2 linked regions of the Rhodohalobacter sp. SW132 genome follow. The protein of the gene in region 1 interacts with the protein of each later gene in a pairwise test. Links are inferred from orthologs where the notes say so. Each region holds a gene or a part of one and is shown on either strand. Other genes may lie near its edges. The genes, in order: leuS and ligA.

Evidence for each region.
Region 2: the proteins of leuS (region 1) and ligA interact in binary tests that used the Escherichia coli proteins (3 or more experiments, as listed by UniProt). The link is inferred for Rhodohalobacter sp. SW132 from one-to-one orthologs.

What each region holds. Positions count from the first base shown.
Region 1 is NZ_QUOK01000004.1:9,533-12,981, forward strand. What follows is about bases 329-3,447. They hold leuS (leucine--tRNA ligase), read right to left. Parts: upstream 3,122-3,447; coding sequence 536-3,121; downstream 329-535. Other genes in these bases: DYD21_RS09090 (acetolactate synthase large subunit), read left to right, coding at 329-381; DYD21_RS09100 (carbon-nitrogen hydrolase), read right to left, coding at 3,279-3,447. Also shown: more of DYD21_RS09090, read left to right, coding at 1-328; more of DYD21_RS09100, read right to left, coding at 3,448-3,449.
Region 2 is NZ_QUOK01000003.1:34,034-37,263, reverse strand. What follows is about bases 278-3,177. They hold ligA (NAD-dependent DNA ligase LigA), read right to left. Parts: upstream 2,781-3,177; coding sequence 774-2,780; downstream 278-773. Other genes in these bases: DYD21_RS07175 (RodZ family helix-turn-helix domain-containing protein), read right to left, coding at 2,805-3,177; DYD21_RS07185 (HD family phosphohydrolase), read right to left, coding at 278-672. Outside these bases: more of DYD21_RS07185, read right to left, coding at 1-277; more of DYD21_RS07175, read right to left, coding at 3,178-3,230. UniProt on the Escherichia coli protein: DNA ligase that catalyzes the formation of phosphodiester linkages between 5'-phosphoryl and 3'-hydroxyl groups in double-stranded DNA using NAD as a coenzyme and as the energy source for the reaction.

The sequences.
Region 1 (3,449 bases):
AATCCCGATAAAAAAGTAGTTGCAGTCTGTGGCGACGGCGGATTTATGATGAATTCACAAGAACTGGAAACCGCTGTTCGAAACAACCTGGACCTGGTAGTGATCATTGTGAACGACAGTGCCTACGGCATGATCAAATGGAAACAGGAAGATATGGACTTCGACAATTTTGGCCTCGATTTCAACAACCCCGATTTTGTATCCTACGCCAATAGTTACGGGGCTACAGGGCACCGGCCCGAAAGTGATGCCGAGTTCCGTGAGACCCTCAATGACTGCATGAATTCCAAGGGTGTGCACCTGATTGACTTACAGATCGATTACTCATTAAATCACTCTATTCTGAATGTGTTGATCAAAGAGAAAACGCAAAATTTATAAACGTGAGTTCGATTTTTGAATTTGTCAGATTTCACCTGAACAGATTCAGAAAGATCGGCCCAGCTGGCTGCTCCGGGAAATATCATCTCACATTCTTTGGTACAGTTATCAAACCGAATCGTTCATCGGATGAAGCGAATTCATCCGATGAAGATCATTTTACCACAAAATTTATGATCCGTTCCGGCACAAAGATCTCTTTGATGATGGTGGTTTCATCAAGATAACGCTGAATGTTTTTCTGCTCTTTGGCAAGACCCAGAACATAATTTTTATCTTTCGCTTTCTCAGCCGGCACTTCGATGTTTGCCCTGACTTTGCCATTCACCTGTACCGGGTAGCTGATGCTTTTCTCAACAAGATACGCTTCGTTCAGCTCCGGCCATGGTTCGTATGAAATAGACGAAACCTCGCTACCAAGATAGCTCCACAGCTCTTCTGCGATGTGCGGAGCAAAAGGTGAGAGCAGCTTTACAAATGGTTTTGCGATCTCCGATGGAAGTTCTTCCCACTGCTTTGCCTCGTTCACAAAAATCATAAGTGCGGAAATTGCAGTGTTAAACCGAAGGTTTTCGATGTCATCCGTAACTTTTTTTATCGCTTCGTGAAGAACTTTCAGCTGATCGGCATTAGGCTCGGCATCCTTTGACAATAGTGACGCTTCATCCTCATCACCCACAATCAGTCGCCAGGCACGATTCAGAAAACGGTTCACCCCTTCCACTCCTTTTGTGCTCCACGGTTTTACTTGTTCCAGCGGTCCCATAAACATCTCGTAGAGCCTCAGTGAATCGGCTCCATACTGATCCACCACATCATCCGGATTGATGACGTTTCCGCGCGATTTCGACATTTTATGTGCTCTCGATTCCACCTGGAAATCAGTCCCTTTCAAAAAGAAATTCTCTCCGCGTTTTTCAACATCGGTTTCACTGACCCGCTCCCGGGTAATCTCTTCACCATCTTCAGCCTGTTCCGCTGATACATACGATCCGTTCTGTTTAAAAGCTGTGTATTCCATTTCTCCCAGAATCATTCCCTGGTGAACCAGTTTCTGAAACGGCTCCGGAGTAGATACAACACCGCAATCGTATAACACTTTATGCCAGAAACGCGCATAGAGCAGGTGAAGCACCGAATGTTCCGATCCGCCAACATATAAATCTACCGGCATCCAATATTTTTCCTCATCACTCTCTACCGGGCCACCGTCAAATTCCGGGCTGATGTAACGCAGATAATACCAGCAACTTCCTGCCCATTGTGGCATCGTGTTGGTTTCGCGAAGGGCCTCTTTTCCAGTTTCCGGATCGGTGGTTTTTACCCAGTTTTCAGCTTTGGCAAGCGGCGGTTCCCCGGTTTTTGTAGGCTGATAAATATCTATTTCAGGGAGTGTAACGGGCAACTCACTTTCAGGCAGCGGTTTCGGTTTGCCATCCACGTGAATAATTGGAAAAGGCTCGCCCCAGTAGCGCTGACGCGAAAACAGCCAGTCACGCAGCTTGTAATTTATACTCTTCTCCCCTACTCCATTCTCCTCAAGCCAATCGATAATTTTTGACTTTGCTTCGGTGATTTCCAGTCCGTTCAGAAAATCACTGTTAATTGCAATACCATCGCCCACATACGCTTCTCCTTCAAAATCTTCCGGAGGTTGTACAGTTCGGATGATCGGCAGATCAAACGTCTTTGCAAATTCCCAGTCGCGCTGGTCCTGACCCGGAACTGCCATAATAGCGCCGGTACCGTAGTGGGCCAGCACATAGTCGGCCACCCAAATTGGAATCTCTTGGTTATTCGCCGGGTTGATTGCATACGCCCCTGTAAAAACACCCGTTTTCTTTTTTGACTCTTCCTGCCGTTCCAGGTCCGATTTTAACCCCGCTTTCAGAACGTATTCTTCCACATCTTTCCGCTGCTCGGAGGTTGTGATATCACGTACCAGGTGGTGTTCCGGGGCCAAAACCATATAGGTTGCGCCAAAAAGCGTATCAGGACGAGTGGTAAATACGTTCAGCTGTTCATCGTGTTTGGCTACCTGAAACTCAATTTCCGCACCGATCGACCGGCCAATCCAGTTTCTCTGCATCTCCTTGGTTGATTCCGGCCACTCCAGATCATCCAGCCCTTCCAGTAGTTTTTCGGCGTATTCTGTAATCTTCAGAACCCACTGACGCATCGGCTTTCGAACCACCGGAAATCCGCCCACTTCACTTTTGCCATCAATGACCTCTTCGTTGGCAAGAACAGTTCCAAGCTCTGGACACCAGTTCACCGGCGCTTCATCTTCATACGCCAACCCTTTTTCATACAGCTTCAGGAAAATCCATTGCGTCCATTTGTAGTAGTCGGGATCCGTCGTATTCACTTCCCGATCCCAGTCATATGAAAAACCGAGCATCTGCAGCTGTTCCCGGAAAACATTTACGTTTTTTTCTGTCGTTTCTCTTGGATGTGTTCCCGTTTTAACCGCATACTGTTCAGCAGGCAGACCAAACGCATCCCAGCCAATCGGGTGAAGCACATTAAAACCATTCATTCGCTTGTAGCGGGCAAGGATATCCGTTGCCGTATATCCCTCAGGGTGGCCCACATGCAGGCCTGAACCGCTTGGATAGGGAAACATATCAAGAACATAATACTTCGGCTTGTCTGAGGCTTTTTCAGTTTTAAAAGTCTTCTGCTTCAGCCAGTGTTTCTGCCATTTCGGTTCAATTTCAGATGGATCGTATGAACTCATGCGGTTTTTTGGGTAATTATAAATATTCGGTTTGATTTCAAGACCGTGAAGATAAGGAAAATAATAACCCGATAAAGAGAGATCACCGCTCCCGGTAGAATATCTCACATTTTACAAAATTGACATACACGTTTCTTTCGTTGATTCTTGACTTATTCTATCCGTCGATTCTTTTTAAAATGGAATGGTAGCTGTCAATGCGTCGATCTCTCATAAATGGCCATGTTTGCCGCTGTGGCTCAATTTGTGAAGGATCAATTTGTACGGATAAAATTTGCTCGCCCTCCCCGGCTTCGGCAAGGATATCGCCAAACGGTCCCGCTACAAA
Region 2 (3,230 bases), on another replicon or contig:
ACGTGTTTCAATATCATCTTTCGGTATGTCGAGCACTCCGCTGTTGTAGATCTGTGTGAGCACCCGGTCGAGCTCCGTTCGGATTTCATTAAGCACCGAGCGACCCTGGCTGCCGTTGTTCAGACGCATATTTGCATAATTTTCGAGCAGCACATTCCACGCTTCGTCAGTAAACTCCACATTTGACAGGTTTTTTTCCTGCACAAATCGAATACTGTCATTTCGTGCGGCCGAATCATCACTCTGCTTAGAACGCTGCCACTGTACATAAGCGTCAATAACGGGCTGGAGATTTCGGTACATTGAATCCAGTGCGTCCTGAGACTCATTTCTTACCGCATTGTTCACATGAAAAACAGGGGGTGTTTCAGAGCGTATGGCATCCCTTTCGTCCTGGAGCTCTTCTTCAGTTTTTAGTTCTGAGAAGGTGAACGGAGCGGTAAGATCGTCAGCCCGCCACGGTTCGCCAACGGAATAACTCGAAACAGGCTGGTAGATAACATCCGGTGATGCGTACAATATCAGCCCGAGGAAACCGAAGATAATAAGCACCCGGTAGATCACTTTTCGCTTATTTTCGGCCTCAATCTGCTCTTTTTTCTTTTTTTCGCCGATGTTCGGAGCTCCTTCACTCTTTTTTCGACCCAGGCCTAATTTTTCCAGTACTTTCATCTTATAACATTCTTGTAATTACAGAAGCGCAAACCGGTATAGTACAAATTACATCCGTAATGATACCAAAATTATGAACCCGAATTCGCACGTATTGAAGATTAATCAATATTACGTCCTACAAGTCGGTTAAACTCCGGTTCACTGATAACAGGAATTTCAAGCTTTTGTGCTTTTTTAAGTTTACTACCCGCCGATTCCCCCGCCAGCAGGTAATCGGTATTGCTGCTGACCGATGAGGTTGTTTTCCCTCCGTTTTTTTCAATCCATTCGGTGGCTTCTTTGCGAGTGAGTGTTGGCAGTGTGCCCGTCAGAACAAACGTTTTTCCAGCTAATTTGTTGGATTCGGTCTCATCTGCCTCAGCCTCGAACTGTAAACCGGCATTTTTTAACGTTTCAATGATCTGTCGGTTTTTGGAATGATCGAAAAATGCGATCACAGAACCCGCAATTTTTGGTCCGATAGAGTCAGTTTCTGTCAGTTTTTCCTCATCTGCCTGTAAAATAGCGTCCAGTGATCTGAAACTTTGTGCCAGATCTTTTGCCACGGTTTTACCCACAAATCGAATGCCAAGCGCATAGAGCACGCGGCTGAACGCCTGACATCTACTCTGGTCTATGGCATCAATTAAATTTTGAGCACTTTTTTCGGCCATACGTTCCAGCGGAATTAAATCCTCCTTTGAAAGGCTGTACAGATCGGCGTAGCTGGAAATCAAACCGGCATCCACCAGCTGATCCACAACGGCTTCACCGAGGCCTTCAATATCCATCGCATCTCGCGATGCAAAGTGGATGATGCGTTCCCGTACCTGCGGCGGACATTCCGGGTTCTCACATCTCCATTTTACCTCTCCTTCAAATTTTACCAGTTTCTCACCACACGCTGGACAGTTTTCGGGCATTTTGAACGGCTCCGGACGATCTTCCCGTTCCGGGTTAACAACTGAAATAACCTGGGGGATAATTTCACCGGCTTTTTCTACAACAACAGTATCGCCGGGACGGATATCCTTTCTCAGAATTTCATCTTCATTATGCAGCGAAGCCCGCTTTACGGTGGTTCCTGCAAGAAGCACCGGTTTCAATTCAGCCACAGGGGTGATGCTTCCCAGCCGGCCTACCTGGAGTGTAATCGATTCAATAATGGTAGTGGCCTGGTCTGCCTCGAATTTGTATGAAATTGCCCACCGGGGAGACTTCGATGTTGTTCCAAGCTGTTCGCGGTATTTCTCTTCATTTACCTTAATTACGATTCCATCCGTTTCGTAAGGGAGTTCATGCCTGCGGTCATCCCATTTGGTGATCTCATCCAGAACCTCATCAATTGTATCACAAACTGAAAAGTGCTCACACACCGGGAGTCCGTACTCCTTCAGAAGGTCCATTTTTGTTGCCTGGGTTCGTTTTTCATCATCCTCTTCAAATAGCAAATCAAAAGCAAACATGCGGATCGGGCGCCGGGCAACTTCCTGCGGATCTTGCATTTTCAGCGATCCAGCCGTAGAGTTTCTCGGGTTTGCAAACGGCTGCAGACCTGATTCCTCCCGGAATTGATTTAACCGTACAAAAGCTTCTTTCTCCATATAAGCTTCGCCGCGAATTTCGAGCAGATCGGGAGAGTGTTCCGGTAAGGTTAAAGGAATATCTTTTATCGTTTTGATGTTGGATGTGATGTCGTCACCCCGCTCACCATCTCCACGGGTAGTGCCAAGCACGAGCTGACGGTTTTCGTATCGAAGGCGTATGGATGCACCATCAAATTTTAGTTCAACAGCGTATGTGAACTCGTTGTCCGCCAGTCGATCACGTACTCTTCTATCGAATTCTTTAAGGTCGTCGGGATTGTAGGTGTTGTCCAGGCTGAGCAGTGCAACGGGATGCTCAACGGTAGGGAACTGGTCGGTAGGTTTTTCGCCAACGCGCCTGGTAGGAGAATCTTCGGTTTGCAGGTCAAACTCCAATTCAAGTTCCCGCAGTTCATTCAGGGCTTCATCAAACTCTTTGTCGCTGATAAACGGTTTGGCATCGTCGTAATAGGCCCGGTTTGCCCGTTCAATAAGATCACGGATTTCACCAACACGACGCTTCGCCTGCTTCATGTCCATAACAAAAAAATCTTTATCTGGTATTTAAAAAAAGGAGGGACGGGTCAAGACAGTGTCAGGTTCAGCCGCATTCGCCGGGAGTTCAAAAGGAACCGGTGTAGCCCATCGGGGATCAGAATCGAACAGGTCCCGGGTGAGTTCCACAGCGTTTTCCTCTTCGTTGAAATACTGACCGCGGAAGTTATCGATACGATTCCCATTAAGGAATAGCAGCATATTGGAGTAGCTTCCTCTTATTCGCACCGTATCCTGGAATTCATAATTGTACGCAGTTCCCTGATCAAGCCAGTAGGGATCAATCCGCGGCTTAAGGTCACTCCAGACGCGCACCGGATCCAGCCGGTCAAAAGCAGCGTAGACGGTTACATGGAGTGTATCCTCAAGAACGGCGGGAGCAGAAGGCTGTTCCTGCTGGTTATCCGAGAGATCAAGCGCCAGATTCTGTTCTTC